DNA from 4 places in the Rhizobium sp. AG207R genome. Region 2 is predicted to be linked to each of the others. Evidence: predicted binding sites of a transcription regulator. Region 2 holds the regulator's gene; each other region holds the start of a gene.
The links. The regulator PhoB, encoded in region 2, activates phosphate uptake and scavenging genes when phosphate is short. The targets are predictions, from matches to a motif close to TGTCATNNANCTGTCAT.
Positions count from the first base shown of each region.

Region 1: the regulator PhoB is predicted to act here: its motif matches at 2,751-2,767, upstream of JJQ51_RS02485 (DUF47 domain-containing protein).
Region 3: the regulator PhoB is predicted to act here: its motif matches at 1,874-1,890, upstream of phnF (phosphonate metabolism transcriptional regulator PhnF).
Region 4: the regulator PhoB is predicted to act here: its motif matches at 2,312-2,328, upstream of JJQ51_RS30835 (inorganic phosphate transporter).

Region 1 covers NZ_JAEPVT010000001.1:574,266-582,273, reverse strand. Annotated here, with positions in the region: gene ugpA (sn-glycerol-3-phosphate ABC transporter permease UgpA) at 1-759, shown strand, start outside; gene ugpE (sn-glycerol-3-phosphate ABC transporter permease UgpE) at 769-1,617, shown strand; gene JJQ51_RS02490 (sn-glycerol-3-phosphate import ATP-binding protein UgpC) at 1,617-2,669, shown strand; gene JJQ51_RS02485 (DUF47 domain-containing protein) at 2,811-3,428, shown strand; gene JJQ51_RS02480 (inorganic phosphate transporter) at 3,428-4,432, shown strand; gene JJQ51_RS02475 (hypothetical protein) at 4,465-4,650, opposite strand; gene JJQ51_RS02470 (response regulator) at 5,010-5,393, opposite strand; gene JJQ51_RS02465 (PAS domain-containing protein) at 5,390-6,376, opposite strand; gene JJQ51_RS02460 (xanthine dehydrogenase family protein molybdopterin-binding subunit) at 7,081-8,008, opposite strand, start outside.
Region 2 covers NZ_JAEPVT010000002.1:674,070-682,077, reverse strand. Annotated here, with positions in the region: gene pstA (phosphate ABC transporter permease PstA) at 1-1,270, shown strand, start outside; gene pstB (phosphate ABC transporter ATP-binding protein PstB) at 1,286-2,101, shown strand; gene phoU (phosphate signaling complex protein PhoU) at 2,152-2,865, shown strand; gene phoB (phosphate regulon transcriptional regulator PhoB) at 2,897-3,580, shown strand; gene JJQ51_RS07245 (GcrA family cell cycle regulator) at 3,670-4,197, opposite strand; gene JJQ51_RS07240 (aspartate aminotransferase family protein) at 4,622-5,821, shown strand; gene argF (ornithine carbamoyltransferase) at 5,895-6,812, shown strand; gene JJQ51_RS07230 (Hsp33 family molecular chaperone) at 6,861-7,850, shown strand; gene apaG (Co2+/Mg2+ efflux protein ApaG) at 7,870-8,008, opposite strand, start outside.
Region 3 covers NZ_JAEPVT010000005.1:262,760-270,767, forward strand. Annotated here, with positions in the region: gene JJQ51_RS13700 (acyltransferase family protein) at 1-40, opposite strand, end outside; gene JJQ51_RS13705 (class I SAM-dependent methyltransferase) at 171-992, opposite strand; gene phnF (phosphonate metabolism transcriptional regulator PhnF) at 1,093-1,851, opposite strand; gene JJQ51_RS13715 (extracellular solute-binding protein) at 2,074-3,321, shown strand; gene JJQ51_RS13720 (carbohydrate ABC transporter permease) at 3,331-4,215, shown strand; gene JJQ51_RS13725 (carbohydrate ABC transporter permease) at 4,212-5,051, shown strand; gene JJQ51_RS13730 (PfkB family carbohydrate kinase) at 5,060-5,860, shown strand; gene JJQ51_RS13735 (phosphonate C-P lyase system protein PhnG) at 5,997-6,455, shown strand; gene phnH (phosphonate C-P lyase system protein PhnH) at 6,458-7,003, shown strand; gene JJQ51_RS13745 (carbon-phosphorus lyase complex subunit PhnI) at 7,003-8,008, shown strand, end outside.
Region 4 covers NZ_JAEPVT010000017.1:121,354-129,361, reverse strand. Annotated here, with positions in the region: gene JJQ51_RS30840 (MucR family transcriptional regulator) at 1-447, shown strand, start outside; gene JJQ51_RS30835 (inorganic phosphate transporter) at 657-2,264, opposite strand; gene JJQ51_RS30830 (GCG_CRPN prefix-to-repeats domain-containing protein) at 2,505-2,813, shown strand; gene JJQ51_RS30825 (hypothetical protein) at 2,879-3,499, opposite strand; gene JJQ51_RS30820 (CbtA family protein) at 3,534-4,274, opposite strand; gene JJQ51_RS30815 (CbtB domain-containing protein) at 4,287-4,496, opposite strand; gene JJQ51_RS30810 (histidine phosphatase family protein) at 4,739-5,305, shown strand; gene JJQ51_RS30805 (SURF1 family protein) at 5,851-6,615, opposite strand; gene cyoD (cytochrome o ubiquinol oxidase subunit IV) at 6,801-7,205, opposite strand; gene cyoC (cytochrome o ubiquinol oxidase subunit III) at 7,202-7,831, opposite strand; gene cyoB (cytochrome o ubiquinol oxidase subunit I) at 7,837-8,008, opposite strand, start outside.

The sequences.
Region 1 (8,008 bases), on a different contig from region 2:
GAAGACCCTTTCGGACTGAAGAGCGGCTTCGTAGGGCTTGCGAATTTTCGCACCATCTTATCCGACGAGACCTACCTGCATTCCCTCCAGGTGACGGTGATCTTCAGTATCGCGACGGCGCTGCTGTCGATGAGCGTCGCGCTCGCGCTTGCAACCGCCGCCGACAAGGTGGTGCGCGGCCAGACACTCTATCGAACGCTGCTGATTTGGCCTTATGCCGTCGCACCCGCCGTCGCCGGCATGCTCTGGCTCTTCATGTTCAATCCTGCAATGGGTACCTTGGCCTATATCCTGCGTCGCAACGGACTTGCCTGGGACCCCCTGCTGAACGGCAATCAGGCCATGGTGCTGGTCATCATCGCCGCCGCCTGGAAGCAGATTAGCTATAATTTCCTGTTCTTCGTTGCCGGACTGCAGGCAATCCCAAAATCGTTGCTGGAAGCCGCATCCATCGACGGCGCCCGCGGCAACCGGCGCTTCTGGACGATCGTCTTTCCCCTGCTTGCGCCGACGACCTTCTTTCTCCTGGTGGTCAACACGGTCTACGCCTTCTTCGACACCTTCGGCATCATCCATGCCGTCACCGGCGGCGGGCCGGCGAAGGCGACGGAGACCCTCGTCTACAAGGTCTACAATGACGGCTTCGTCAATCTCAACCTCGGCTCTTCCGCGGCTCAGTCCGTCATCCTCATGGTGATTGTCATAGCGCTGACGGCATTCCAATTCCGCTTCGTCGAGAAGCGTGTGCATTATGCGTGAGGATTACCGATGATCGAAAAGCGTCCCGTCGCCAATCTCATCGGCCATCTGATGCTGGTCATCGGCATTATCATCGTCGCCTTCCCGATCTATTACACCTTCGTTGCCTCGACGATGACGTCGGCCGAGATTTTGCGGCCGCCGATCTTCCTGCTGCCCGGCGGCCATTTCGTCGAGAACTATGGCGAGGCGCTGAACGGCGGTGTCGAGCGCGTGGTCGGCGTCAGCCTTGAACGGATGCTCTGGAACACGTTTGTTGTCGCTGTCATCATCGCCGCCGGCAAGATCGCGATCTCCTTTCTCTCGGCCTTCGCCATTGTCTTCTTCCGCTTTCCGCTGCGGATGGTGTTCTTCTGGATGATCTTCGTCACGTTGATGCTGCCGGTGGAAGTACGCATCCTGCCGACCTACAAGGTCATCGTGGATCTCGGCATGATCGACACTTATGCCGGCCTGACCCTGCCGCTGATGGCATCAGCGACCGCGACGTTCCTGTTTCGGCAGTTCTTCTTGACGGTGCCGGGTGAACTCCTTGAAGCCGCCCGCATCGACAATGCCGGCCCATTCCGCTTCATGCGCGATATCCTGTTGCCGCTATCGAAAACCAATATCGCCGCCTTGTTCGTGATCCTCTTCATCTATGGCTGGACGCAATATTTGTGGCCACTATTGGTCACGAATGACGCGAAGATGTCGACGATCATCATCGGGCTCCGGAAGATGGTGGATTTCGCCGACGCGGCGACACCGTGGAATTTTGTGATGGTAACGGCGATCTTGGCGATCATTCCGCCCATCCTCGTCGTGGTGCTGATGCAGCGCTGGTTCGTCAAAGGTCTGGTGGAGACGGAGAAATAATGGCCGGGATCACTCTCAAGGACGTCCGCAAAAGTTACGGCGGCAACGTCGACGCGATCAAGGGCGTGTCGCTCGATATCGCCGATGGCGAACTTATCGTCCTGGTCGGGCCTTCCGGCTGCGGCAAGTCCACGCTCCTGCGCATGATCGCAGGCCTTGAAGCCATCACCTCAGGCGAAATCAACATAGGCAGTCGTATCGTCAATCGTCTGGAACCCTCGGAGCGCGACATCGCGATGGTCTTTCAGAACTATGCGCTTTATCCGCACATGACGGTGCGACAGAATTTGGCATATGGCCTGAAGAACAGGAATGTCCCAGCAGCCGAAATAGACCAGCGCATCCAATCAGCGGCACGATCGCTTGAAATCGAACCCCTCCTTGAGCGCAGACCACGTCAACTCTCCGGCGGTCAGCGGCAACGCGTAGCGATGGGTCGTGCCATCGTGCGCGAGCCGGCGGCGTTTCTGTTCGACGAGCCGCTTTCCAATCTCGATGCCAAGCTGCGGGTGCAAATGCGTGTCGAGATCAAACGGCTGCAACGATCTCTCGCGACCACGAGCGTCTATGTCACCCATGACCAGATGGAGGCCATGACGCTGGCCGATCGCCTGGTCGTCTTGAATGGCGGACGGATCGAGCAGGTCGGCACACCCATCGAGCTCTATGAACGACCGGCCACGACCTTCGTTGCGACCTTCATAGGCTCGCCTTCGATGAATCTTCTGAAACCTACCGAAAACAGCACAATTGTGCTTTCGCCTGACAGCCGCCTTGGCGCCGCTGACATGACGGTCGGCGTCCGGCCCGAGGATCTTCACCTGGCCGGCGGTGCGAGCGATGCGGCTTTCAGCGCGAAAGTGCGTATCCAGGCGGTGGAGCTCGTCGGGGCGGAGAGCTATGTCTACGGCACCCTGGCGGACGGCCAAACCGTCGTCTTTCGAGTTTCGGGGCGGTCCCGGCTCGCAATGGACACAGAATGCGTGGTTACCGCTTCCGCCGAGAGCCTGCATTTCTTCGACGGTCACGGGAACCGATTAGACCGCGCATAAGCAGTTCAAATCTTGTGATGAGGCTGTCAGAGAGCGCCGTTTTGGGGATGTCTCGGCTTTCCATGTCGGGCCTCCTCATTTATGACGGATTTATGACAACGCCTGTTTGGAGTGCGGAAAGTGAACTGGTTTCGTAGACTGATGCCGAGAGAAGACCGGTTTTTTGATCTTTTCTCTCGACATTCGCGCACGATCGTCAGCGCGGCGGAAGCTCTGAACGAATTGCTGGCCGGCAAAGACACGGAGCAGCACTGCCAGCGCATTGTTGAGCTCGAGAACGAGGCCGATGACATCACGCGCGAAGTTCTGCTTGCCACTCGGCGCAGTTTCATCACGCCCTTTGACCGTGGCGACATCAAGGATCTCATCATGTCAATGGACGATGCGATCGACATGATGCACAAGACGGTCAAGACGATCCGGCTATTCGAACAGGACAGCTTTGATCCCGGTATGCAGGAAATGGGCAAGGCGATCGTCGAGGCCGCAAAACTGGTAGCCGAGGCAATCCCTCTCCTTGATCGCATGAGTGCCAACTCTTCTCGCCTCAGCGCGCTCACCGAAGAGGTTGTAAAGGTCGAAGGTCGCTCCGATGAGCTACATGATCAAGGTCTAAAAGATCTCTTTCGCCGATATGGCGGCACCAATCCAATGGCATACATCATCGGCAGCGAGATCTTTGGTGAATTGGAGAAGGTCGTCGACCGTTTCGAGGATGTTGCCAATGAAATCAACGGCATCGTAATCGAGAACGTCTGATGGAGGCCACTCTCGCTTTCCCATTGCTGGTGGGCCTCATCGCGGTGGCATTGTTCTTCGATTTTTTGAATGGGCTGCACGACGCAGCCAACTCAATTGCCACCATCGTCTCGACCCGGGTCCTGCGACCGCAATACGCCGTGTTATGGGCCGCATTCTTCAATTTCATCGCTTTCCTGTTCTTCGGGCTCCACGTCGCCGAAACCCTCGGCACCGGCATTATCGATCCCAACATAGTCACGCCACAGGTCATCTTCGCCGCCCTGATGGGGGCGATCATATGGAATATCGTGACTTGGGTACTGGGCATCCCATCAAGCTCGTCGCATGCTCTGGTCGGTGGCCTCGTAGGTGCCGGCGTGGCGAAGATTGGCATGGATGCCATTGTTTGGTCCGGCCTGCTTAAGACGGCCGGTGCCATCGTCATGTCGCCACTGCTTGGCTTCGTGCTCGCGCTCTTCCTCGTGCTATGCGTGACATGGATATTCGTTCGCCAGACGCCTTTCGCCGTCGACAGCACCTTCCGCGTCCTGCAATTCGTCTCCGCTTCTCTCTACTCCCTCGGCCATGGCGGAAACGACGCCCAGAAGACCATGGGCATCATCGCCGTACTGCTCTACTCCCAAGGTCATACCGGAGCGGAGTTCCACGTGCCCCTGTGGGTGGTGTTATCCTGTCAGTCCGCGATGGCGCTCGGAACACTGTTTGGCGGTTGGCGGATCGTGCACACGATGGGCTCGAAGATCACGAGGCTCAATCCAATGCAGGGCTTTTGCGCTGAGACCGGTGGCGCCTTGACCTTGTTCGCCGCGACATGGCTTGGCATCCCGGTCTCGACGACCCATACGATCACGGGCGCAATCGTCGGTGTCGGCGCCGCGCGGCGGATCTCGGCGGTTCGATGGGGATTGGCGAGCAATATCGTCGTCGCATGGATAATAACCCTGCCCGCGGCGGCGGCTATCTCGGCAATAGCCTACTGGATCACGAACTGGGTGGGATAAAGCCGCCAAGCCCTATTGCGCAACCGCGAGGTTCAGTCCCCTTGCCCGCCGGCATCGTCCTTGTGCTTGTTTTTCTTGGAAGACGGCTTCTCTCCCTTTTTCATGACCGGCGGGATGGCCGGCCTTTCGACCGCACCGGTCGCGCCCTCGGTCTCCTCATATTTCGCTGGTCGCGAGCGAGGGGGATCCGTCATCTCTTCATGTTTCCGCTTCTTCATGACAGCCCTTTCCAGGTGGTCATCCGCCGGACGGAACTATTCCGCGTTGAGATGGTTCCCAAGCATCGTCTGGATGATCGAAAGGCTTGGCATTTCGGATCTCGAATAATGTCGTTTTTCCGACGATATTGCTGCCCCACCTCGACGAATAGTTGTGCTTAAGAAGATCTGAACCATCTACCTTCGGTCGTTCGACTGTTAACCAGCCCGCGGCGGAAGCGCTGACACTGAGCCAGGGATGGCGTGTCGCTGGTGTCATCCCATTCGCTGGTATTCCAGATCGCCTCAAAGGAGTAGCATGCCAATCGACGCGGTCACGTTCGCGGCGTTCACTTGACGGATCGCCGCTTTATCCATCGTCAGCGGCTAAAGAAGGATTGAACGACGTCCACAAGACGTTTCATGTCGGTGGGCTTCCCGAGATTGAGTGCCTTGGCCAAAACATCATGCCGGGCAAGTTCCGCCGCATCGCTTGCACTGGCGAGGACGAACGGGATATCCCATGATTTTAAAAGGAAAGCGACCGGAGTAACCTTCTCGCTGCCGAGAGTGACGTCCAGAACAGCGGCATCCGGACGTTGGCTCCTCAGCAGGTCGAGGGCTTGCCCGACCGAGCTCGCCGGGCCCAGGACCTCGAATCCGCTACTGGTCAACACGCTTTCCAGCTCCAGGGCGATAAGGAACTCGTCTTCAACCACAAGAACGATCCTGCCAAGAGCCTTGTCATTTTCAGGTTCGCTCATGAACGTTTCCAAGGGAGCTTGATGATGGCAGTCAAACCTTTTGGATTGAAGTTAAGTTCCACCGTTCCACCAAGATGTCGGCAAGTGCCTTCGATCAGCTCGGTACCGTAGCCTCTTCTCGTCGGCGGCATGATCGCGGGGCCGCCCGTTTCGCGCCACCGGCATACGAAATAAGAGCGGCTCTCCGGCACTTCCTCCAGTGACCATTCGACATGCAAGGCACCGCTTGGGGCGGATAGCGCGCCGTACTTCAACGCATTCGTTGCCAGCTCATGGAACATCATGCTGACTGGCACGATCTCCGAGCCCCGAATCTGCACTCTTGGCCCCTGGCAATGGAGACGATCCATTCCAGGCTCGCTGACCGATTGCCTCAGCAGGGTTTCAAAATCGGTCGTTTCATTGATGGCCGCGATCTCCTGGGCATGAAGAGTGACCTCGAGGCGTCCCAGGAAACGATCACGGTAGTCAACGGCCGTCAGATCTTCCGCATTCATCTGCATCGCTAGCGATCGCACGACCGCGAAAAGGTTCTTCATCCGATGGCGTGTTTCCGAAATGATGAAATCCTTCTCGGCGTCGTGCCGCTGCCTTTCCGTCACATCGTCGAAGAGGACAAGGATGTTGGTGCTATTGTCATCCGGGTGCACAAGGCGGCGCGCATCGACGAGGAACGTACGCCGGCCGATAGTTGGAAAATCATGCGCGACTTCGTACCCAATGACAGCGGCTGCTTTTGGGATGACCGCGGCGATCAGCTGTCGGAGCTCGGTAACATCCCACTGACCGTTGCCGAGATCAAAGAAACTCTCCCCCAGAATATCGTCCCGCTCGACCTCGAACGTTTTCAAGAATGCATTGTTTGCGGTCGCGACGCACAAGTTCTGATCAAGAACGACAATCGGCTGCGTCATCGTATCGACCACTCCCTGCGCCTGGACATGTCCGGTTCGCAAAAGGCGGTATAGATCTTCCAGCATCATTCCCCTTGCTCCAGCAGATGCACCCGACATATGTCACAGGTTTCCTAGTAAAAGTAATGGCCGCCCGAGCCTTGGCAAGACCGGCAACGAAGGCGATGCCGTCGAGGTAATTCGATCGCCTCCCCGCCTTCCTCGCTGCGCGATCCTCAATGAAGAGACATTTCGTTAGAATGCGGTGAAGCCGAAGAGGTGCACACCTTTCTAACCAGGCCCTGAAAAGCTATCAGCACATGCTAAATCCGAACAGACGACGTTCATTGCGAAGAATACTCATCCGGTTCTCGAGTGTCCCAGCGATCCTGTTTCTTTGCCAACGCTATGTCCGTAATTCAGTTCCCCGATGCTTGTCGACCTACCGGTTTGGGAACCAGTAGGCGCTCCGCACTTAGGCGGCCGGCCTCGAATGATGGAAACATGACAAGCGCTGCGGCGCGCTGAGGAGGCTGGGAGGGAGAACATTAAATCTTCGAATGGCTGGTATCGACCATCGTGCCGACGTGGGGCGTCACTGGCGGGGGCGCGACGACGCACCGAAAAGCGACCGCTGTAATCCGCACCTTCATGAGCATTGGCATGCCCGCCGGTGACCGAGGCGGAACAGGCCGGCAAGAACGGCTTGCCGACATAAGAGAGCTGTGGCCCGATCCGGGTGCCTGCCAATGGGAACAAGCACGTCTTGGCGCGAGAAAGCGCCTGCGTTGACATTAGCCAATCAGGTTATCGATGCGGATCGGAAGTTTGCGGATACGCTTGCCGGTAGCGTGGTAGACCGCACTGGTGATCGCGGCCGCCGTTCCGACGTTGCCGAGTTCGCCAAGCCCCTTGACGCCCGCCGGGTTGACGTCCGGATCGGTCTCCGACACAAGGATGACTTTTACGTCCTGGATGTCTGCATTCACCGGCACGAGATAGTCCTGCAGATCCCGATTGACGACGCGGGCATCGCGCAGGTCGAATTCAGTCGCTTCGTGAAGGGCCGACGAAATTCCCCAGATCATCCCGCCCATGAGCTGGCTGCGCGCCGTCCGGGTATTCATGATCCGGCCAGCTCCAAAGGCGCCGACGATCCGAGGGACGCGGATTTCCCGGGTTCTTCGATGAACCCGGACCTCGACGAATTCAGCACCGAAGGCATATTTTACCTTCTTGCCTTGATCACCGCTCACCATTTCCAGTTTGCCCTTGTATAGGTTGGAAACGGCTTCCTCGGAAGCAGCGTCAGGACGAAATTCGCTATATTGCTCGATGACGCCGGCTCCCAACTGCTTGAAAGCGTCCTTGAGGCCCTGCGAACTCTCGCCGATGACGAGCTTATTCTCTCTGAGCATGATCGAGTGCGGATCGCGGCCGGCGAGTGGCCCGTCATTTGATGTCACCGCCGCGCGGGCGAGCTTTTCGCGGATTTCCCCGCAGGCTTTGATGATCGCTGAAGAGACGCTGGCCGTCGTATTCGAGCCGCCGGCAACGGGCGCCGGCGGAAGCCGCGTATCGCCCATCTCGACCTCGACGGCGCTTACGTCGAGCCCCAATTGTTCCGCTGCAACCTGGGCGGCAATCGTGCGCACCCCGGTGCCGATTTCATGGGAGGCGGTCTGGACCCGTGCCCGCCCATCCTCGGTCAGGGAGACGCGA
Region 2 (8,008 bases):
GCACCGAGATATCGGCATCAAGCGGCGCTATGCCGCCGAGCGTCGCTTTCGCGCCTATGGGATGACCGCCGTCATCTTCGGTCTCGTCTTCCTTATCATCCTGGTCTCGACCGTGGTCCGCACTGGTTATACCGCCTTTGTCCAGACTTCGATCACCTTGCCGATCGAATTCACCGAGAAGGTAATCGACCCGACGGGTAAGCGCATGAACGATCCGAAGGTGCTGATCGCTGCCAATTACCCCGTACTGGTGCGCGATGCGTTGGTGAAAGCGCTTGGCATCGATCCGGCCAATCGCACGCTTGTACGCGAGGCGATGGCGATGGTGTCGGACAGCGCCAGGATCGTGTTGCGCGACAGAGTCGTTGCCAACCCCTCTATCATAGGGACGACACAGAGCGTCACATTCCTGGCCAGCGCCAACATCGATTCCGCCAACAAGGGGCAGATCGATCTGACCGTCAGCGAGAAGGATCGCAAGATTTCCGACCGCCAGGTCGCATGGATGAAGCAACTCAGCGAAAGCGGCGCGCTTCATAAGGCCTTCAACAGCGGTCTCTTTCTGTCGGGCAATTCGAGCCGGCCGGAAGCCGCCGGGCTTGGTGTCGCGCTGATCGGCTCGCTCTACCTGATGCTGACCGTTCTCGTACTTGCCTTGCCGGTCGGCGTTGCCGCCTCGATCTATCTGGAAGAGTTCGCCCCGAAGAACCGGCTGACGGATCTGATCGAGGTCAACATCAACAATCTCGCTGCCGTCCCCTCGATCGTTTATGGCCTGTTGGGTCTCTCGGTCTTCATCAACATGATGGGGCTGCCGCGCTCGGCATCGCTGGTCGGCGGCCTTGTACTGAGCCTGATGACGCTGCCGATGATCATCATCGCCACGCGCTCGGCCTTGCGTGCCGTGCCGCCGTCGATCCGCAGCGCAGCGCTCGGTCTTGGCGCATCGCGCATGCAGATGGTCTTCCATCATGTTCTGCCGCTCGCGATGCCTGGCATTCTGACGGGCACGATCCTAGGGCTTGCCCATGCGCTCGGAGAGACCGCGCCGCTGCTTCTGATCGGTATGGTCGCCTTCGTTGCCAATTATCCGGCATCGCCGCTCGATCCCTCGACGGCGCTGCCGGTGCAGATCTACATGTGGGCGAGCGAAGCCGAGCGGGCCTTCGTCGAAAGAACGTCCGGCGCCATCATCGTGCTCCTCTTCTTCCTCGTCGCGATGAACATCGGCGCCATCCTGCTGCGCCGCCGCTTCGAGCGGCGCTGGTAAGGGAGGGCGCACGAAATGAACATGATGACGGAAGCTGCCAGCGAAAGAGCCTTGGCCAAGAAGATGACGACGATCCCTTACAAGATGATCGGCCAGGACGTTTCTGTGTTCTACGGCGACAAGCGGGCGCTCTTCGACGTCAATCTGAAGATCCGCGCCAATACGGTCACGGCCCTGATCGGCCCTTCCGGCTGCGGCAAGTCCACCTTCCTGCGTTGCCTCAACCGCATGAACGATACGATCGAGACCTGCCGCGTCACCGGCAAGATCACGCTCGACGATCAGGATGTCTACGACGACAGCATCGATGTCGTGGAATTGCGCGCCCGCGTCGGCATGGTCTTTCAGAAGCCCAACCCGTTTCCGAAGTCGATCTACGAGAATGTCGCCTACGGCCCGCGCATCCATGGCCTGCATCGCTCGAAGGCCGATCTCGAGCATATCGTCGAAACCAGTCTGCAGAAGGCCGGTCTCTGGGGTGAGGTGAAGGATCGGCTCCATGACGCCGGCACGAGCCTGTCGGGCGGCCAGCAGCAGCGCCTCTGCATCGCGCGCGCCGTTGCGGTCAGCCCGGAGGTGATCCTGATGGACGAGCCGTGCTCTGCGCTCGATCCGATCGCAACCGCCAAGGTCGAGGATCTCATCCACGAGCTTCGGGAGAATTTCACCATCGTCATCGTGACGCATTCCATGCAGCAGGCCGCTCGTGTCTCGCAGCGTACCGCAATGTTCCATCTCGGCCACCTGGTCGAGGAGAACGACACCGATAAGATGTTCACCAATCCCGACGATTTCCGCACGCAGGATTACATCATGGGCCGTTTTGGTTGATGATGGCAGGCGCGCGGCTCCTTTCACACAGTTCACTTGAGGATAGAAAAATGGTCTCCACTCACATTCTCTCTGCCTATGACGAAGACCTGAAGTTTCTGACGCGCCGCATTGCCGAAATGGGCGGCCTGGCCGAGCAGATGGTTAGCGACAGCGTACGCGCTCTCGTCAACAGCGACGCGGCCCTGGCCCAGAAGGTCATCTCCGACGACGTCGTTCTCGACCATGCCGAGCGCGAAGTTGGTGACAAGGCGATCGTCACCATCGCTCGTCGTCAGCCGATGGCAGCGGACCTGCGCGAAATCATGGGCTCGATCCGCATCGCCTCCGATCTGGAGCGCGTCGGTGATCTCGGCAAGAATACCGCAAAGCGCGTCATCGCCGTTCAGGGCACGGGCGTGCCGCGTCGTCTCGCTCGTGGCATCGAACACCTCTCCGAACTGGCACTGAGCCAGCTCAAGGAAGTTCTTGATGTTTACGCGACCCGCTCGCCCGATAAGGCCGTGTCGATCCGCGAACGCGACGAGGAAATCGACGCCATGTACACCTCGCTCTTCCGCGAGATGCTGACCTACATGATGGAAGATCCGCGCAACATCACCACCTGCACGCATCTTCTCTTCTGCGCCAAGAACATCGAGCGCATCGGCGACCATGCCACCAACATCGCCGAGACGATCTATTACATGGCGACCGGTGCTCAGCCGGAAGGCGAGCGCCCGAAGGACGATACCGCCAACACCGTCGGCGCAGTGACGGAATAATCTGGAAGCGAAGAAAGGAGACCATAGGCGCATGGTTCCGAGAGTTGCTGTTGTAGAAGACGAGGAAGCGCTTAGCGTTCTGCTGCGCTACAATCTTGAGGCCGAAGGCTTCGAGGTCGACACGATCCTCAGAGGTGATGAGGCCGAGCTGCGTCTCCAGGAGCGCATCCCCGATCTCCTGATCCTCGACTGGATGCTCCCCGGCGTGTCCGGCATCGAGCTCTGCCGCCGGCTGCGTATGCGGCCGGAGACGGAGCGCTTGCCGATCATCATGCTGACGGCTCGCGGCGAGGAAAGCGAGCGCGTGCGCGGACTTTCGACCGGCGCGGACGATTACGTCGTCAAGCCGTTCTCGACGCCGGAGCTGATGGCCCGCGTCAAGGCGATGCTGCGGCGCGCCCGCCCGGAGGTTCTCTCCACGGTGCTGCGTTGCGGCGATATCGAGCTGGACCGCGAAACCCATCGCGTCCACCGCAAGAGCCGCGAAGTCCGGCTGGGGCCGACAGAATTCCGCCTGCTGGAGTTCCTGATGTCCTCGCCAGGCCGCGTCTTCTCGCGTTCGCAGCTGCTCGATGGCGTATGGGGGCACGATATCTACGTCGATGAACGCACGGTCGACGTCCATGTCGGCCGTCTGCGCAAGGCGCTCAATTTCTCCAATATGCAGGATGTCATCCGCACCGTTCGCGGCGCGGGCTATTCCATGGAAGCCTGAGCGGCTCGCCGCTCGGGTGTTACTAAATAGCGGCGGAAATAGAAAAACGGGCCTCGAGGGGCCCGTTTCTCTTTGTCTTGCGGTAACTTTCAGCCGTTGTTGCGACGGCGGTCATGCACCGGCTGGTAGGCCATGCGCTGATGATAGGTGCAGTAGGGGGACGAATCCGGGCTGTCATTGCCGCAGAAGTGGAAGTCGTCCTTCAGCGGGTCCCCGACCGGCCATTTGCAGGTGCGTTCCGTCAGCTCCGTCAGGCCGAGGCGGCGGGAGATCGGAACGACGACGTTCGATGCCGGGCGATACTGAATTTCATTGACGGAATCTATCTCGATCTCTTCCTTCAGCATGGTTGCACCCTGCTGGCGGGCGACCACGGTGCGGGTAGCGACGCGCGAGCCGTAGGTCGTTGCGCGGGGAGCCGCGGCACTGCGCTTTGGCGTGCGCGTCGCGGTTGCCGTGCCGCCCGCCTTCGCTCGGCCAGGAAGGTTCAGGCGGTGCACCTTGCCGATAACGGCATTACGGCTCACGCCACCGAGCTGCGCAGCGATCTGGCTGGCGCTCAACCCTTCGGACCATAGCTTTTTCAGCTTCTCGACGCGTTCGTCTGTCCAATTCATGCCCTGTCTCCGCTGTCGCGTTTCCGATGGCAGAATCCCTCACCATTGCCTCGCATGGGAACGAGGCGCGAAACGCTCTAAAATTGTGGTGACTAGTTCCGCCGCATGCAGTCTAGCAATTGCTTTTTAACCTAGTGTGAGGCTGACTCCGTGACAAGAGTCGCGAGAATCTTGAGGAATCGATTTCGAGGTTTTCCCCAACTTGCTGCCTAGGCGTGGCATTTCTGCAATAGGCGCCGCCGAACCTATCTCTTTTGCCCGCAAGCGCTATCTCGCACCTGCTAAAACGCCAGTTTTGTTGACATCGCGATGCAAAACATCAATAGTGCCCGGGCCGCCGCAAGGCGGCATTTTTGATTTTTTCGGACCCGTTTCATCAAATCGAAGCGATCGGTCCTTAAAGTTGTGATCAGGAGATATGGCCATGGCCGAGACCACGCCGCTTTATGACACCTATATGCGCGCTCCGTTACGGTTCGAGCGAGGCGAGGGCGTCTGGCTGGTCACCGAAAATGGCGAGCGCTACCTCGATTTCGCAGCCGGCGTCGCGGTCAACTCGCTCGGTCACGCCCATCCTCATCTCGTCGCCGAATTGAAGGCCCAGGCCGACAAGGTCTGGCACCTGTCGAACCTCTACGAGGTGCCCGGTCAGGAGAAGCTGTCGAAGCGGCTGACGGAAGCGACCTTCGCCGACAAGGTATTCTTCACCAATTCGGGCGCCGAGGCGCTGGAATGCGCCATCAAGACGGCGCGGCGCTATCAATTCGCCAAGGGGCATCCCGAAAAGTTCCACATCATCACCTTCGAGGGCGCCTTCCACGGCCGCACCATCGCGACCATCGCCGCCGGCGGCCAGGAGAAGTATATCGAGGGCTTCGGACCCAAGGCACCGGGTTTCGATCAGGTACAATTCGGCGATCTCGATGCCGTGCGCGCCGCCATCACGGATGCGACGGCCGGAATCCTGATCGAGCCGGTTCAGGGCGAGGGCGGCATCCGTCCGGCCACCAACGAATTCCTGCGCGGGCTGCGTGAGATCTGCGACGAACATGGCCTGCTGCTGATCCTCGACGAAGTACAGTGTGGCGTCGGCCGCACTGGCAAGCTCTTCGCCTATGAATGGGCCGGCATCAAGCCTGATATCATGGCTGTCGCCAAGGGCATCGGCGGCGGTTTCCCGCTCGGTGCATGCCTTGCGACGGCAGAAGCCGCCTCAGGCATGAAGGCAGGCACCCACGGTTCCACCTATGGCGGCAATCCGCTCGCCATGGCGGTCGGAAATGCCGTTCTCGATATCGTGCTTGCCGAAGGCTTCCTGCAGCATGTGCGCGATGTCTCGCTGGTCTTCCGCCAGGGGCTCGCCTCGCTCAAGGATCGTTTTCCTGACATCATCGAGGACGTTCGCGGCGAAGGTCTGATGCTCGGCATCAAGGCGGCCATTCCGCAGGCAGAGCTGCTGCAGGCTATCCGTGCCGAGCATCTGCTCGGCGTGCCGGCCGGCGATAACGTCATCCGCCTTCTGCCGCCGCTGGTCGTCACCGCCGAAGAAGCACGCGAAGGTCTTGCCCGCCTGGAGCGTGCCGCCGAGCGTGCGCGCGCTGCCCGCACCAAGAAATCGGCTTGAGTTCAACGCCCGCTGACGGGGCGTTCCTGCCCCACGCGGGCGTTATTGTTTTTTCTGGAGCACAGGTAAGGACATGGCTTCTCCGAAACACTTTCTCGACCTCTCTGCCGTTCCGGCTGCCGATCTGCGCAACATCATCGATGACGCGATCGTGCGAAAGAGCGCGCAGAAGGCCGGCACTGCCGACAAGCCGCTCGCCGGCAAGATGCTGGCGATGATCTTCGAGAAGCCGTCCACCCGAACCCGCGTTTCGTTCGATGTCGGCATGCGACAGTTGGGCGGCGAGACGCTGTTCCTCTCCGGCACCGAAATGCAGCTTGGCCGCGCCGAAACGATCGGCGATACGGCCAAGGTGCTGTCGCGCTATGTCGATGCGATCATGATCCGCACGACCGATCATTCGCGCCTGCTGGAGCTAGCGGAACATGCGACCGTTCCGGTCATCAACGCGCTGACCGACGATACGCATCCCTGCCAGATCATGGCGGATATCATGACGTTCGAGGAGCATCGCGGCCCGATCAAGGGCAAGACGCTTGCCTGGACGGGCGACGGCAACAACGTGCTGCATTCGCTGATCGAGGGTGCGGCACGCTTCGGCTATCGCATGAATATGGCGGTACCCCTTGGTTCTGAGCCGAAGGATCACTATCTGAACTGGGCCCGCAACGAGGGCGCCGAAATCATGCTCTCGCATGATGCAGACCGTGCGGTCGCCGGCGCCGATTGCGTGGTAACCGATACCTGGGTTTCCATGAATCAGGAGCACCGGGCACGCGGTCACAACGTCTTCCAGCCCTATCAGGTCAACAAGGCTTTGATGGCACAGGCCGGCAAAGACGCTTTGTTCATGCATTGCCTGCCTGCTCATCGCGGGGAGGAGGTGACGGACGAGGTGATCGATGGCCCGCAATCCGTTGTCTTCGATGAGGCGGAAAACCGCCTTCATGCGCAAAAGTCGATTCTTGCTTGGTGCCTGGGCGCGATCTGAAGATATTAAACCGCGTCTCAAGGGCGCGGGCGCAGTAGGAGTAAAGCAATGGCCGAAAATGCCGCAACGCTGGGTCAGTTTGATTTCGCCGGTGACGATCATGTCGTTCCCTTCCAGGTGGAAGGTCTGGACGTGCGCGGCCGTGCCGTACAGCTCGGTCCGCTGCTGGACGCGATCCTTGCCCGGCATGACTATCCGACGCCGGTTGCACGCCTTCTGGCGGAGGCCATCGTCCTGACCGTCCTGCTTGGCACGTCGCTGAAATTCGAAGGCAAGTTTACCGTACAGACCAAGGGCGACGGTCCCGTCGACCTTCTGGTTGCCGATTTCACGACGCCGGAAAACGTTCGCGCCTATGCCCGTTTCGACGAAGAAGCACTGGAAAAGGCAGTCGCCGAAGGCCGGACCGAGCCGGAACAGCTGCTCGGCAAGGGCGTCCTCGCCTTCACCATCGATCAGGGCCGTTTCAGCCAGCCCTATCAGGGCATTGTCGCGCTTGATGGCGCCTCGCTCGAAGAGATTGCCGGCACCTATTTCCGTCAGTCGGAGCAGATCCCGACGCGCGTGCGTCTGGGGGCGGCAGAACTTTTCGACCGTGATGAGAACGGCAAGCCGCGTCACCGCTGGCGGGCCGGTGGCCTGATCGCGCAGTTCCTGCCCGAAGCGCCCGAGCGTATGCGTCAGCCGGACCTGCATGGCGGCGATGGCGATACCGGCGTGCGCGATCATGTCGAAGACGATGCCTGGGCGGAGGCACGCAGCCTGGTGGAAACCATCGATGCCGATGAGCTGACGGATCCGCAGGTTGGCACCGAGCGCCTTCTCTATCGCCTGTTCCACGAGCGTGGCGTACGCGTCTACGAGCCGAAGGCCGTCTATGACCGCTGTTCGTGCTCGCGCGACAAGCTGAAGGGCGTCTTGAAGGGCTTCACGGCCGAGGAGATCGAGGCCAGCCAGGAGAATGGCGAGATCGCCGTCACTTGTGAATTCTGCTCTACGACGTATCGCTTCGACGTGTCGGAGATAGAGGCGGCCTGACGGTGCCGATTTTGTCGGCTCAGTTCAGCGTGCGCAACAGGTTGGGCGTATCCAGAGAAAAGGCGGGGATCTTGACATGGAATTGCTCTCCGTCGTCCGTTTCCATCTGGTAATGGCCGAACATCATGCCTGACGGCGTATCCAGCGGGCAGCCCGAT
Region 3 (8,008 bases), on a different contig from region 2:
CCGCATCTCGTCCCTCAGGTATTTCCTTATAAAACCTCACCGGAAAGCTCAGCGAATATTGCCCTGGATCTCCATTTGGTATCCACGACAATATAATAACTCGTCGCCGCATGCATAAATCGGCAGCCCTGCTTTAGATTATAGTTATTCTTCAGTTAATATTTCAGACGTTAGGCAGGATAAGCCGTCGCCAGGATGATATGTGCCTGAATTTTAGCAGCAACTTCGCCGCTACCGTGTCTGGCTTCGATTGCGGCGGCGACATAGTCGGTCGCAGCCTGCAGCTTCTCCGCTTCTCTGGCTTCGATTTCGTTACGGAGCAGAGTTCCCTGACAATAAGCTACGGCCGGAAGACGCGGCGAAGATGCCCGGCTTTGCTCGGCCCTCGTTTCAATCGCAATTTCGGAGAAACCAGCGTTCTCGAGATCGCCGCGAATCCGATCCACATCGTGATAGCCATGCGGAGTGCGCGCCAGAAAGCGTGGCGGATCGTTGGGAAAAATCCGGGCAAGCGCGTTCGTGACATCATCCGCGAATATGTTCTCTTCGATGCGGTCCCAGACGTTGAAGAGGAAATGCCCACCGGGCTTCAGAACGCGCTTTGCCTGGCGGTAGGCCGAGATACGGTCCGGAAAAAACATGGCGCCGAACTGGCAAAAGACGAGATCGAAGGATGCATTTTCGAAGGGCAACGACTGGGCATCCGCCTGCTGCCATGTGATGCGGCTGTCGGGAGCCTGCCGCGAAGCGGCGTAATCGAGCATCGGCTGGTTGAGGTCGGTGACGACGTAGTTTGCACCGGGGGATAATTTCGGCGCCAATGCGCGGGTGACAACGCCGGTGCCTGCAGCGATTTCCAACACTGCGTCGGGCCGCAAGGACGCTGCTCGCTGGGCTATATCTGCCGCATAAGGCTCGAAAATCAACGGCACCATATGGCGGTCGTAATTTTCCGGAATCGAGCCAGCGAATAGCTTGTCTGCCTCCAACATCGCATCACCCGCTGCGCGCCTGAGAAAGCCCGATACTAGCATATCGCAGCAGACGCGTCATTCAGCTCTGAAGAGACCCAATCGCACAGAACCGGTCTATTCAGCCCGCGTCACCGCGCGCAAGCACGTCCAGAAGCTGGCTGGTGTTGTCGATGGAGAATTGCACGCGCTCGCCCGGCCAGACGGATTCCGAATAGGAAATCGGCGTGCCCTTGAGATCGACATCCACCTTTCTCGACACAGCCACCGGCTGAGACATGGACTGGCAGAGCTGTTTCGCCTCTTCGCTTGTCGGCAGACGGACGACGATATCCGTGCGCAGGCGGATATAGTCGGGGATGCCGTATTCGGCCAGAATGACGGTGACGCTTCGCCCGCTGCGCCGCGCCTCGTCGAAACCTGGAAAACGGCGCACCGGATAGTAAGCATGCGAATAGTTGATCGGCTCCTCGTCGGCAAAGCCGCGGCGGACAATATGATAAACCGGCTCACCAAGTGGAAGCCGCAAAGCCTCTGCGATCAATTCCGAAGCCGGGACAACCTCCTCATGAATGGCCTGACCGAGCGGTTCTCTGCCTTGATCGAGCAGGTTCTGGGAAAAGCGCGTGCGTTCGGACAGGCGATAGTCGAGGCGACTATCCCTGACGAAGGTTCCGCGCCCCTGCTCGACCAGCACGAGCCCCCGGCTTTCGAGACGGGAAATGGCGCGCCGTATGGTGTGCCGTCCGACGCCGAAACGTTCCATCAGGTCGGATTCCGTCGGAAGCTGCGCCTTTGGTGACAGGCGACCGGTCAGGATATCCTCCGCAATATCGCTCTCGACCTGTTGCCATTGCCCGTGCAGCAATTTCTTCTCCATGCCTGCCTTCCGAATTCAACCATGTCATTCGAATGTCATATATCGGCTACAGCATCGATTTTCAATCTGTGCCCGATATCGGAAATCCAACAAACAGCAGCCAAAGTCAATTTTACCCTCGAGCTTTAGCGCTTAGCCACGCTTTCCTTCATATGGGTGTCACTCGCCATCGTTAGGTAAATATCCGAATGTTTTATTAATCATTCGGATATTGAGGATAAGATGGTAAGACTTGATCGTCGTCAATTTATCGCGGGCACGACCGCAGTCATCGGCACATCAATCGCTATGACCGGCAAGGCCCGGTCCGCCGACGCGGCTATCGAGATTTCGAGCACCTGGGGCTCCGACAAGCCGTTCCAGAAGGTTGTCGACGCTTTCAATGCTAAGCAGCTCGGCATAACCGTTACCAACCGTTTCGACGGCGACTATGAGGCCGTGACCGCCAAGGCGGTCGCGAGCGTCGCCGCTGGCCGTCCGCCGGCCATGATGATCACCGGCTGGAAGTTCGGCTATTTCGCCAAGCGCACGCTCGGCGCCCGCGACCTTCGCGAGATCAATTCCGCAAAGGCAGAGGCAATCCTCGCCAATTTCCGCCCGTCGGTCCTACCACTGGTCAGCATCGACGGCGCCGTCATCGGTCTTCCCTGGGCGATGTCAACGCCGATAACCTATATCAACAGCGACATGTGGAAGGCTGCCGGCCTCGATCCCAATCTGCCGGAAACGCCTGATACCAAGTGGCTCTACGAAGGCGCCCGCAAGCTCGATGCGGCCCTGAAAGGCAAGCATCCGACCTATCGCTCACCGATCTCCCTCTCCAACAACGAATGGACGAGCCAGTCCTTCATCCAGAATGCCGGCGGCTTCATCATCGATCCCGATGGCAAGTTGGCCCTAAACAGCGCGGAAGCCATCGCCGGCATGACCGAATATTGCGCCCCGGCCCATGAAGGGCTTTGGCTTCCCGTCAGCGACAAGGAGCAGACGGCCGCGTTTCAGTCCGGCGCACTTGCGATTTGCACAACCAGCTCGACCGCCGCCGTCACCTTCCCCTTCGGTGCGGCAAAGGCTGTCACGACCAAATTCCCGGGGCTTCCGGGACATCAGCGCAAGATGAACAGCGGCGGCAATTTCCTTGCCATTTACACGCGTAACAAGGAACAGGCGGAGGCCGCTCTAGCCTTCCTCGAATTCTGCGCATCGAAGGAAGGCCAGACGCTTTGGTCTCAGACCGGCTACCTCAACACCTCGACGCACGACATTCCGCTCATCAACGAGTTCATGAAGCCGGCGGCGGCTCAGCTCGGCGATGGCCTGACCGCAGAGACGATCTGGCCCGGCAAGCGCGGCCTCGAAGGACAGGCCGTGTGGCGCAAGTGGGTCTCGCGTATGCTGCTCAAGGAAACGACGGTTGCCGACGGTATCAAGGGTGCTCATGACGAGCTTGCTGGGCTGATTTCGGCATAGGTTCGCATCATGCCATTTCGTCTTCGATCGCTGGCCCCCTACCTCTTCGTGGGGCCAGCCGTTTTTTCCGTGGCGATATTCCTCTATGGCCCGCTGATAGCGTCGATGTTGTTATCGGTGGTCGACTGGAATCTGCTGTCGGCAGACATCCGCTTTGTCGGCGTCGATAACTACGCGTCCATCTTCGACAATCCAGATTTCCGCATGGCGGCCTGGAATACGCTGCTTTACTGCACCGTCCTCATCCCGGCCGAGATCGTCATCCCACTGATCTTTGCGGTCATGCTGCATTCGGTGCGCAAGAATCCGCTGCAAGGGCTCTATCGCGGCAGCCTGTTCCTGCCGACGATCGTCGCCTATTCAGTGGCAGGCGTTGCCTGGTCCTGGCTTTTCAATCCAGTCAACGGTCTCTTCAACGAGGTGCTCGGCCATTTCGGCTTTCCGCCGTCGCGCTGGCACACGGATCCGAACCTTGCGCTCCTCTGTGTCAGCCTCGTCACCTTCTGGAAGACCTTCGGCCTCAACATGCTTTTGTGGCTGGCAGCGCTCGCGAACCTGCCGCATCAGCTGCGTGAGGCGTCTGAGCTCGACGGTGCAGGTTCGACGCGGCATTTCTTCGACATAAGCCTGCCGCTGATGACGCCGACGGCCTTTTTCATCAGCGTCACGACCTTCTTCCATGTGCTTGACGACATTGTCGGCGTCATCGATGTGCTGACCCATGGCGGACCGGCGGGCAGAAGCTCGAGCCTTCTCTATTTCCTGTGGCAGCAGGGTCTGTTGTTCTTCCAGTTCGGGCCGGCAAGCGCCGTTGCCGTCATCATCATCGTTCTCGTGCTCGCCATCACCTGGCTGCAGTTCCGCGTCAGCGAGAAGCGGGTGCACTACAGATGAGCGATATCGGTCACAAGCTTCACAGGTTGCTGCTCCATGTCGTGCTCATGGCAATCTGCATCGTCACCGTGTTTCCGCTCGTCTGGATGGTGACGGCGGCCTTCACGCCAAACGACATGATCATGGCGAGAGCCGTGCGTTTCTGGCCGGAAAATCCGACGCTTTCGAATTTCGCCATCGCCGCAAGCCGTCATCCGATCTGGATGTGGCTTTGGAATTCCATGCTGACCGCCACCCTGATCACCGCCGGAAAGCTCGCTCTCTCCGTGCCGGCCGGCTTTGCCTTCGGGCGACTCGAATTCAAGGGGAGGCAGCCGCTGTTCTGGTTCGTTATCGCCACCATGTCCTTTCCAAACGTGCTGGCGATCATTCCGACCTATATCGCCGTGGTGAAACTCCAGGCCTTCAACACCTATGGCGCGATGATCATCCCATCGATCCCCTATATCGGCTTCTATGTCTTCTACATGCGGCAGGCTTTCCGGTCGCTTCCCGCTTCGATATTCGAGGCGGCACGCATGGATGGAAGCGGATTGTGGCGGCAATTCATCGAGATCGGCATCCCCAATGTCATTCCGGCAATATCCGCCCTTTCGGTGATTTCCTTCATGGGGGCCTGGAACATCTATCTCTGGGGTCAGCTTGTACTCGATGATGCCTTCAAGAAGACGCTGACGACGGGCATTGCCGCCTTCGCCGATTTGGAGGGTGCAGAGCGGGCCTGGGGACCGCTGATGGCAACAAGTCTGTTGTCGATCGTCCCCGTTCTCTTGATCTTCCTGCTGGCGCAGCGTTTCATCGTCGATGCGCTGGCACCAGGCATTGATGACAGATAGGCGGATGCATGCCCCGAGTAATCGTAATCGGATCGGTAAACCACGATCGCATATGGCAGCTGGATGCACCGCTGGTTCCGGGCGGACGCATACAATTTTCGTCCCGCACGACCCGCCTTGGCGGCGGCGCATTCTATACGGGCCTGCAATTGCTGGAATTGGGAGCGGACGTCGCGATCGTTTCGAGGCTGATGCAGGACGAACAAGGGCAAACCGCATTGCGATCCCTTTCCTCGGCCGGCTTCCATACCGACTACATCATGATGGCGCCTGGAAAGACGGCACCGCTGGAAATTTTCCTTGAGCCGAGTGGAGAGCGGACGATCCTCGCACCGACCGGGCGATCTCAGCAGCTGACGGCAGCCGGCAAACTGTCGGGTGCAGGCGTCTATATCAATGCCCTCGCGCTCGACGAAAGCCTCGTCGAACAGATTAGCGCGCAGCCGCTCGTCCTCTCGCAATTTCCGCTGCGGCCGGCAACGCCGCGACCGGCGGACTATGTCATCTCCTCGCGCGACGATGTTCCGGATGATCTCAATCTCGCCTGGCAGAGGGCCGGCCAAATCGCCGGTTCGCGCCTGAAGATGCTCGTGCTCACCGACGGCACGCGCCCGATTACGCTGTTTGACGGCTTGCAGGCGGTAGAAGTCGAACCGGCTACAAAGGTCGACACGACCGATACCATTGGTGCCGGCGACCGTTTCGCCGGTTCTTTTCTGTTCGCCTTGCTGCAGGGGCAGGCACCGGCGGCCGCTGCACGGGAAGCAAGCCGCATCACGGCGGAATGGCTGCGCCGGCGCAGCGCCTAGGGAATTCGCGGCACTCCGAAAATCTCTTCGAGCAAGACAAAATGCCATAGACAATTCATTCGAATGACTATAGTAATCATTCGAATATTTTAGAGCCCCATTCCCCGAACAAATCCTGATGCCCGAGGAAAAGATGATGACTGAGGAGAAGACTGGTAACCCGGTCAACGCATCCTATACGCATGCGCAGGCTCTGGACATTCTCGCCGCAAGCCGCCCGGCGCACATCAAGGCTGCGGCCGAAAAGGTGCTCGACACCCTCGGCGAGGTCGATGTCGTCGTGAACCGTACCGGTCTTGCCATGCTGCCGCTGATCGATACCGTTCGCAGCACCGCCTTCCATCTCGGCGAAGTTCTGGTGTCCGAAGCGCATATCCGCGTGCCGGATCGCGCCGTGGAAGGCTATGGCGCACTGGTCGGCCGGGATCTCGAACACGCCATGGGAATGGCTGTGATCGACGCAGCGATCGCTGCCAATCATCAGGCCGCTCTCATCCTTGAGCTCCTGAATGCCGAACGGCGCCATCAGGAAGAGGAAGACCGGCAGCTCCTACAAAAAGTCGAGGCGACCCGCGTGCAGATGGAGACATTCTGACCATGGCCAACAATCTCCTGCCCACCCTCGACGATACCCGCACCAACGCCACCTTCGAAGAACTCATGTGGGCGCTGAGCCGACCCGGTCATCCGCGTGAACTACCCGCTGAAGGCTTCTGGCCGCTCGCCGAAAGCCTGCTCGATCGCGAATGCAGCTTCCATGTGACAAGCGATCCGGCGCTGGACCTAAAGATGACCTCAACCGGTGCGAGACGAATGCCGCTTGCCGATGCGGATTATGTCTTTACTGCTATCGGCTCCTCCGAAGCTGTCGAAGCCTTGTCGACATTGCGCATCGGCAGCCTACTGTATCCCGATGATGCTGCAACGCTGTTTGCGCCCGCGCGATTTGGTTCCGGACAGAGACTGCGTCTTACCGGCCCCGGCATTAAGGACAGCGTGACGATCGAGATCGACGGTATCGATCGTGCCTTCTGGCACATGCGCACCAAAGCAATCCGTTATCCGCTCGGCTGGGATCTCTATCTCATCGATGGAAGACGCCTGCTTGGTATTCCCCGTTCCACGACAATCGAGGTGCTCTGATGGCCTATGTAGCAACCCGCGGCGGCGAATATGCCATCGAGCAGGCGGAACGGCTTTTCCGCGCCGATCTCGGCCCGATCACGCGCGAGCGCGTCGAGGCGGTTCGAAACGGCCTCCCCTATCTCATCGACCGGCTGATGGGCGAAGCCTCGCTTTATGAGCCAGACCTTGCGGCGCTGGCGCTCGCCCAGGCCGGCGGCGATCTCTACGAAGCGATCCTGCTGCTGCGCGCCTACCGCACGACGCAGCCACGCATCGCCGTCGCCGAACCCGTCAATCAGCCGGATCTTCTGACGGTCCGCCGCATCTCAGCCGCCTTCAAGGATATTCCAGGCGGCCAGATATTGGGGCCGACGCTGGACTACTCCCACCGCCTGCTTCAGGTCGACGTGTTGCAGGGCAATGATTATGTCCCGGAACCGGTGATCCCGGCTGCCAAGCCGGCGCCGGCGACGCAACCGTCGCTCACCAGCTGGCAGAAAGCGCAAGGGCTTATTCCGGACCATCCGGTCGAAACCGTCGCGCCTGAGGAAATCCCCGATCTGACGCGCGAGCCGCTGCTGTTCCCGGCAGCGCGCGCCCACAAACTCCAGAGCTTGGCCCGCGCCGACACCGGCGGCACGCTGGCGCTCGGCTATGCCACCATGCGCGGCTACAGCGCTGTGCATCCGACCGTCAACGAGCTGCGTCTGACCTATGCGCCAGTTCGCCTGCGCCATCCCTCGGGTACAATCTTCAGCGCCGGCCGCGTTCGTGTGAGCCAGACCGAAGTCATTTCCAAGGCGAAGGAATTGCAGCTGGGCTTTTCGGCGACCTTTGGCTGGAACGAGGTAAAGGTGATCGCGGCGGCAACGCTCGACCTTGCCTCCAACCAGCCCGACCCGCACCCGGCTGCCAATGAGGAATTCGTACTCTATCACACCGAGCCGGTCGAAAGCTCCGGCTTCTGCATTCACTTCAAGCTTCCGCATTACGTTACGTTCCAATCGACCCTCGACGCGCTGC
Region 4 (8,008 bases), on a different contig from region 2:
GATTCTTTCAGCGAAAGAAAAGACCCCGCCCCCCAGAAGACGCCTGCTTTGTTCGATGGCTGCGTGAAGATCGTTTCGGCCTATGTCAGCCATAATGCCATCCCTGTTCACAGCCTCCCCAGGCTTATCAAGGATATTCACGAGGCGCTGCAAACGTTGGATGGGTCGGCTTCGATCGTCGATCGAAGCAACCTGGTGCCGGCGGTGGATTTGAAGAAATCGGTAACAAACGACTACATCGTCTGCCTCGAAGACGGCAAACGCTTCAAGACCCTGAAGCGCCATTTGCGCGTGCATTATGGCATGACGCCCGAGGAATACAGACAGAAATGGGGACTTGCTCCCAACTATCCGATGGTTGCTCAGAATTACGCCAACCGTCGCTCGGAACTTGCCAAGATTTCCGGCCTCGGTGCGAACGGCAACAAGAGGGAAGGCGTCGGCTGAAGCAATCCGTTAACAGGCGCCTCATGCGCTCCTGACGGCTCGGCTTCGATGCTCCGTGGGAATGCAGGCGGATCTCGCGAACGCTTTCAATGCGTTTTGCGATGCCGGTCGCAGTGCCGTGTCCGTCGGCGGAATGCTGCAAATGAAATGACGCCCCGTCAGGGGCGCCATAGTCTTATCGAGAATGTTCGACGTCTTTATCGCGACGATTAGAAGACCTGGCGCAGCACGACGAACAGCACGAAGGCAAGCGCGATCGAGGCCGGCAGCGTTAGGATCCAGGCCATCAGCATGTTGCGCACGGTCGACCATTGCAGGCCGGAACCGTTGGCGGCCATGGTGCCGGCGACGCCGGAGGACAGGACGTGCGTGGTCGAGACCGGCAGGCCGAGATGGTCGGCAGCACCGATCGTCAGCATGGCGACGACTTCGGCGGCGGCACCCTGGCCGTAGGTCAGGTGCGTCTTGCCGATCTTTTCGCCGACGGTGACGACGATGCGCTTCCAGCCGACCATGGTGCCGAGGCCGAGCGCCAAGGCGACGGCAACCTTCACCCAGAGCGGGATGAACTTGGTCGCGTGATCGACGGCGGCATGATAGTTCGTGACGGCCTTCAGGTCGTCGGCGCTCATCGGCAGCAGCTTCTGCTTGTCGATGAGCTTCAGCGATTCACCGATCAGGTAGATATCGTTACGAACGTTGCCGACGAGCCCGTTTGGCAGCTTCTCGACGCTTGGATAGGCGGCGATCTCGGCGCTCGTGGCATGAATGTATGCTTGAAGAGCCGGCGTCGTCGCGTCCGTCCAGGTCTTGGTCTTGACGGCACTGCTGACAGCGGCCTTCGGATCGGCCGGAGCGGCAACGCCCGGTTTCACGTACTTGCCAAGCACGGTCTCAACCTGCGTTGAGGCAGCCTTGTAAGCTTCGAGATAGTTGACATCGGGTGTGCGGTTCAGCGCGAAAGCCGTCGGCACGAGGCCGATGAGGATAAGCATGATGAGGCCCATGCCCTTCTGGCCGTCGTTCGAGCCGTGAGCGAAGCTGACGCCGGTGCAAGTGAAGATCAGCAGGCCGCGGATCCAGATCGGTGGCGGCGTATTGCCTTTCGGCGCTTCATAAAGCTCCTTGTTGCGGATCAGCACCTTGGCGACCAGCAGCAATATTGCAGCTGCGGCAAAGCCAATGATCGGCGACAGGAGCAGCGACATGCCGACGTTGCTTGCCTGTGACCAGTCGACACCGCTGGTGGCGGAGCCGGCGGGTGCCAGGAACTGGTTGGCGAGGCCGACCCCGATGATCGAGCCGACGAGCGTATGCGAACTCGAGGCCGGCAAGCCGAGATACCAGGTGCCGAGATTCCAGATGATGGCGGCGGTCAGCAGGGCGAAGACCATGGCGAGACCGGAGCCGGAGCCGACTTGCAGGATGAGTTCGACCGGCAGCAGCGCCAAGATGCCGAAGGCGACGGCGCCTGAAGACGTGAGAACACCGAGGAAGTTGAAGAAGCCCGACCAGATGACGGCGAACTCAGCCGGCAGCGAGCGCGTGTAGATGACGGTGGCGACGGCGTTGGCAGTGTCATGGAAGCCGTTGACGAATTCGAAGCCGAGCGCGATCAGCAGCGCCAGCCCAAGCAATATCCACGGAACTGCGGCTGCTTCGGCAAGATCGCTGCCGAGAGCGTAGGCGACATAGACGAGGCCGGCCAGGACGACGATGCCGAAGAGCGGCAGAAACCATTTTGCCGAGCTGCCTGCGCCATGAATCGGATGGTCGGCATTGCCGCCTTCCGCATTGTTTGAAACGAGGTCGACCATCCCGAACTCCTTTATTGCAATGGATATTGCCGGTGTAAGCCTCGTTCATGAAACTCTCGTGACGCGGGAACAGGCTGCGGCGAACTGCAAATGGGGGCGGTGGCAAACCCGTTTGACTGCCGAGAGGTTCTCGGGCTGATCTTGATTTTGCCGCCAAAAGGCCTTTTTCGGTTCAGCCGGCGTTCATACCTTCGGGGGTTAAATCCCCCATGTAAGGGACTTGGATAGAGGGCCATTAATATGAGATCGTCCGTGATTGCCATTGCTGCCTTGTTCGGCAGCCTGGTTGTATCTTCGGCAGAGGCAATGCCTATCCCGGCCGTTGGGTCAACGGCCTCAGTGCCGATTGTGAAAGTCGACTATGCCTGCGGTCGCGGCTGGCACCTGACGCGCTGGGGCGAATGCCGCCCCAATCGCTGGGGTCCGCCGCCTCGGCGCTGGGGTTACTACAGGCCGCCACCGCCGCCGCCATGGGGCTGGCACGGCCACCGCCATCATCGCGATGGCTGGGGCGACGGCCGCTGGCGCGATCGTCCGCGCTACTGGTAAGATCAGAAGCACCGCCGCATCTTGCGGCGGTGTTTTGTTGAGGGCAGTTCCGAAAAAATGCCTTCCTAAGGCTGAGCTTGCAGCCGTAACGCGCGCGCTCCGAGCCAGAGCCCTGCAAGAACGAGCAGGCTGGCCGATAAGATCGCGGCAAGGCTTTTCACATGGAGTGCGATATCGGCAAGCGCAGGCCGGATGAGATCGGCCGTGTTAAAGCTCTCGCCGCTGAATTTGCACAGGACGAGCGAGAGATTGTTGCGCACGAGTGCTGCGTCGATATCAGAGACGAGATCGACGACCGATGCCTTCTCCACTCTCATGGCACGCATCTGCAGCAGCACCGCTTTCGCTGCAGCGAGGTAAGCATGGGAGCATTCGTTAAACGGGCTTTCCTCATCACTGACGCTGCCCGGCATAAGGCCCCAGAGGCAATAGGCGCGCTGGATCTGCGCGAAGTTCAGGAGACGGCGGAAGGTTTCGTCGGTATCCGATATGCTCTCGGCAAGCGAAATGATCCGCCCGTAATAGGGAGCGATCACAGCCATCTCGCCATGGGTGAGACTGGGAATCGGGATGCCGGCCTGGCTGCCGGAGGAGCCGCCATGCGCCGCGACCGAAGCCGGCCAGCTCGACAGCATGAGAAAGATTGCAAGCAGGATGGCGCCTGGATGTTGGCGTGCCCCGCGCATGTTGCCATGCGCGGGATGCGATCTACTTATCACGCTAGGCCCGGCGCAGGCTGGCATTGCGGTAGCGTGTCTGCGGCAGTTGGCGTTCCGCCCAGGCTCCAAAGGCAAGGCCGAGCGTCGCCCAGAGAATGGCGTGCATACCGAGCGACGTGATGCGGAAGCGCCAGAGTACGACGGCCGAGAATTGCTCGGGCACTTCGTTGATTGAGGGAAGCAGGTATTGGATCAGCGCGATGAAGACGATGTAGCCGATGCCGGCAATGATCGCACCGTTCCAGGAACCATAACGTGCCGCCAGCCTGCGACCGAAGCCCACGGCGACGATCATGCCGACGATGGAGGCAACGATCATGATGAAGAACAGCTCGGTTCTTGCGCCGATCGTATCGGGATTGCCGACGGCCGGCGGGTTTGCCGGATATTTGATGTCGGGCACGAGCGAGATCGTCATGAAAGCGGCGAGCGCGAGCAGCGCCGCCGTGCCGCGCGCACCCAAGGGGCTGATGCGGCCGTAGACGAACGAGAAGACCAGTGCGAACAATCCGCCGATTGCGGTCGAAAAGATCACGCTGCCGGTGAAGAGGCCGATGCCAGCCTGCGTGGCGCGGCTGACGATTTCCGGCTCCGGCGCTTCGCCGGCCGCCTGCGCGGCCTTTTCCTCAAAGCCGATGGCCCAGTCGACCAGCGGTTCGCCGAAGATGTGGGCGAAGGCAAAAACGAAAATACCTGCCAGGGCCCCGACGATCATGCCGCGGAGCAAAAGACGTCCAACCATGTTCTTGACCCCTTAGTGGCAGGGGAAGCCGAGCAGGTGACGGGCGTCATGCACGAATTCGTGCACATACATGCCCGAGATGAGCGAGGTCGCGCCTTCTTCCGCGCCGATGAAATAGATCGCGAGCAGCATCAGCAGGCCGGCGAAAATGGCCCAGGGCAGGATTTGGCCGAGCGGAATCGGCTGCGGAACTGCGGATGGGGCGAAAGTGGTGTCGGACATTGTATTTCCCTCGTTAAGAAAAGCGCGTTCCATTTGCGGAAGGGTTCTTGCGGGAAGGGTCTGGCTCTCGAGGGCGAAGTTTCCGTCATCGATTACAGTGGCGCGACCGCGCCGGGATTCCACCGGCTTCCACACCCGCAAGTGCAAGTTTATAGCTATCTGCAAATATAATTGTCAATCAAGCGCCACTGCGATGCGAAATCGCGACAAGAGCGCACCAGGGGATGGAATAGAGGAGTTTCATGAAAACGCGTTTGAGCTGGATCTGCCATGGGGCAACGCAAGCCAATCGGAATGGCTGCTTTCCGGATGACGAACCCTTGGAGGCGAAGGCGGCTCAGCAGGCTCAATCCTTATCCTTCAGGCTGGGGGCGATCGATCGGGTCTGGGCGAGCCCGGCTCTGCGCGCGCGCCAGACCGCCGCGGTCCTCGGTCTCGACGCTATCCCGGATGTCGCCTTGCGCGAATGCGATTATGGCGACTGGCGGGGGCAATCACTAGCCGAACTGCATGAAAGGGATGCGGAGTCCCTCGCGCTCTGGATGACGGACACGTCGGTCGCGCCGCATGGCGGCGAAGCCCTCTTGTCGGTCATGAAACGTGTCAGCGAATGGATGGGAAATCATATCGAGGATGCCGGCCATATCGTCGTCATCACCCATGCGAGCGTCATTCGCTCTGCCGTTCTGCAGGCCTTGCAGGCGCCGCCTGCGGCATTCTGGGCTGTTGATGTCGAGCCGTTCGGGATTGTCGAAATGACGAGCGACGGCCGGCGCTGGCAGCTTCGCTTCCCGAAGATATCGATCTAAGGTCTGTGGGATTCACATTGGCTTGATGTGATTCAAGCCTTTGATGGACCGCTTATTCTGACTGACACCCAATGGGCGAAGATGGCGTCGTATTGTCTGCAACCAACCGATCCGGTACGTAGCGGCAGTGACAAGCTGTGTTCGGCAGGCGCTTACGATTCGCTGGTTTCGTTATTTCTTCTTTCCTTGATCATGATGCCATTTGATGGCGAAGAACATGCCCGTGCCCAACACGAGAACTTTGAACGTAATGAAGACTATAGGGAACCAATCCATTATTTTGAATATTTCCAGGCTATTACTTGACACTATCTATCGTGAGGAGCGCTAACTCAAGACTGCTGCTTCAGCACCTTCATCTTTTGTTCAAACCATCGCCGAATCCAACTTCGATCATAACATTCCCATCCACACGGCATTAATGGTGCTATCACCCATCTCGCCGCAGCCGCCCTTAATTCACGATGAATCTCCACAGACCTTTGAGTAGTTTCAGCAAAAGCGCGGTTTCGCGTCGGAAATTACGTGAAAGCAAAGGGTGGCGATCAACGAGCCACTTTTGCCCGCTGCCGCTCGAAATAGACGAGATAGACTGCCAGCCCTAATGTCATGGCGGCCAGTCCGTACCAGGTGATGGCATAGACGAGATGGCTGTTGTGGAAGGTGATCTGCGTCAGCCCGCCCACGGGCAATCCGCCGGGATTTTTCGCATCGTCGGCATCGATGAAGTAGGGCGCCACGTTCTGCAGCCCCCGGGCCTCGGCGATGGCTGCCACGTCGCGCGAATACCAGCGCTCCTCCGCCGGCACGTTTGAACGCAGCAGCGTGCCTTTGGGCTCGCTGATACGCAATAGGCCGGTAACGGTGGTCTCACCGGAAATCTCGCCTTCGGCGCGCGTCGCCGGATTGCGCTTCTCGGTTGGCACGAAGCCACGGTTGACGATGATGATCGTGCCATCTGCAAGCTTTAGCGGCGTCAGCACCCAATAGCCTGCGCCGAGAGCGGTCGAGGCATAGACCTGCACTTGCTTGTCATTGAGGAAAGTGCCGCTTGCCTGGACATGCTTGTATTCGGAGTTTTCGGCCGTGACGTCCGCCCACTCTGCGGTGCTGGGAGCCGGAACCGCCGGAGCATGCACGCGTGCATCGACCCGGGCGATCAGATCCAGCTTCCAATGCAGCCGCTTCACTTGCCAGGTGCCGAGACCGATGAGGAGGGCCGTCAGAAGCAGAAGCAGCGACACCCAGATGACCAGGGTCAGCGTCGTCCGCGGCTTGCCCTGAGAGGTGTTCGAGGAAATATCGGTCATGGCGCTGATCTCCGGGGAGGCGCTGCCGCATGATTTCGGGAGGTTCAATTCTCTTCGCTGAAGATCATGCGCGGTCGGGAAGATTTGGCTGCGGCTTTCGGCATTTCAAGCATGCAACGCGCAGCACCCGGCGGATTTCACGCCGGAAGAGGGCGGGCCTTCGCCTGAAGGCCCGCCGTTCGAATTTACGGCATGTTGCGCATCATCTCGGGCGACATGGGCATCATGTTCGCGTTGAGGTGATGCATGACCCAGAGCGAGCCGGACAGCGCGATGATGACGATCACGATCGTAAAGATCAGCGCCATCATGTTCCAGCCGCCTTCTGAGCGGGTGTTCATGTGCAGGAAGTAGATCATGTGCACGACGATCTGGATCGCACCGAGGATCATGACGATCGCTCCGGTGACGGCCGGATCGGGGATGACCTTGGCCATGACCAGCCAGAAGGGAATGGCGGTCAGGATGACGGAGAGGATAAACCCCGTCATGTAGCTCTTGAAGGTGCCGTGCGCCGCCTCGTGGCCGCCATGGTGATCGTGGCCGTGGGCGTCGCCGGAATGATGCAAATGGTTAGCGTTCGAGCTCATCCGAGAACTCCCATGAGGTAGACGAGAGAAAACACGCCGATCCAGACGACGTCCAGGAAGTGCCAGAACATCGAAAGGCACATCAGGCGGCGCTTGTTTTCCGGGATCAATCCATAGCGGCCGACCTGCACCATCAGCGTGATCAGCCAGACGATACCGGTGGTGACGTGCAGACCGTGCGTGCCGACCAGCGTGAAGAAGGCGGACAGGAAGGCACTGCGCTGCGGGCCGGCACCGTCGAGGATCAGGTGATAGAACTCATAGAGTTCGAAGAAGATGAAGAGGGCGCCGAAGATGCCCGTAATCGTCAGCCACATCAGCGTGCCCGACTTGTTATCCTTCTCCATTGCCAGCATGGCGAAGCCATAGGTGATGGAGGAGAAGAGCAGCATCGCCGTGTTGAGGGCGACGAGCGGCAGCTCGAAGAGGTCGGCCGGCGACGGGCCGGCCGCATAGCTGTGGCCGAGCACGGCGAAGGTGGCGAAGAGGACTGCGAAGATCAGGCAGTCGCTCATGATGTAGATCCAGAAGCCCAGCATGGTGCTGCCTTCCGGATGATGCTCTTCCGTCATGTAGAAGGCGGGTGTTTCGCCATCCTTGGGAGCGTGTGCGGTTGGGGTCGTCATAAGTCTTACACCTGTCCTGCGAGCTGTTTCGTACGCTCGTTCTCGGTCTTAACGACCTCGTCGGCGGGGATGTGGTAGTCGCGCTTGTAGTTGAAGGTATGGCCGATCGTGATGACGATCATCGCGACGAAGGTGATGGCGGCAAGCCACCACATGTACCAGATCATCCCGAATGCG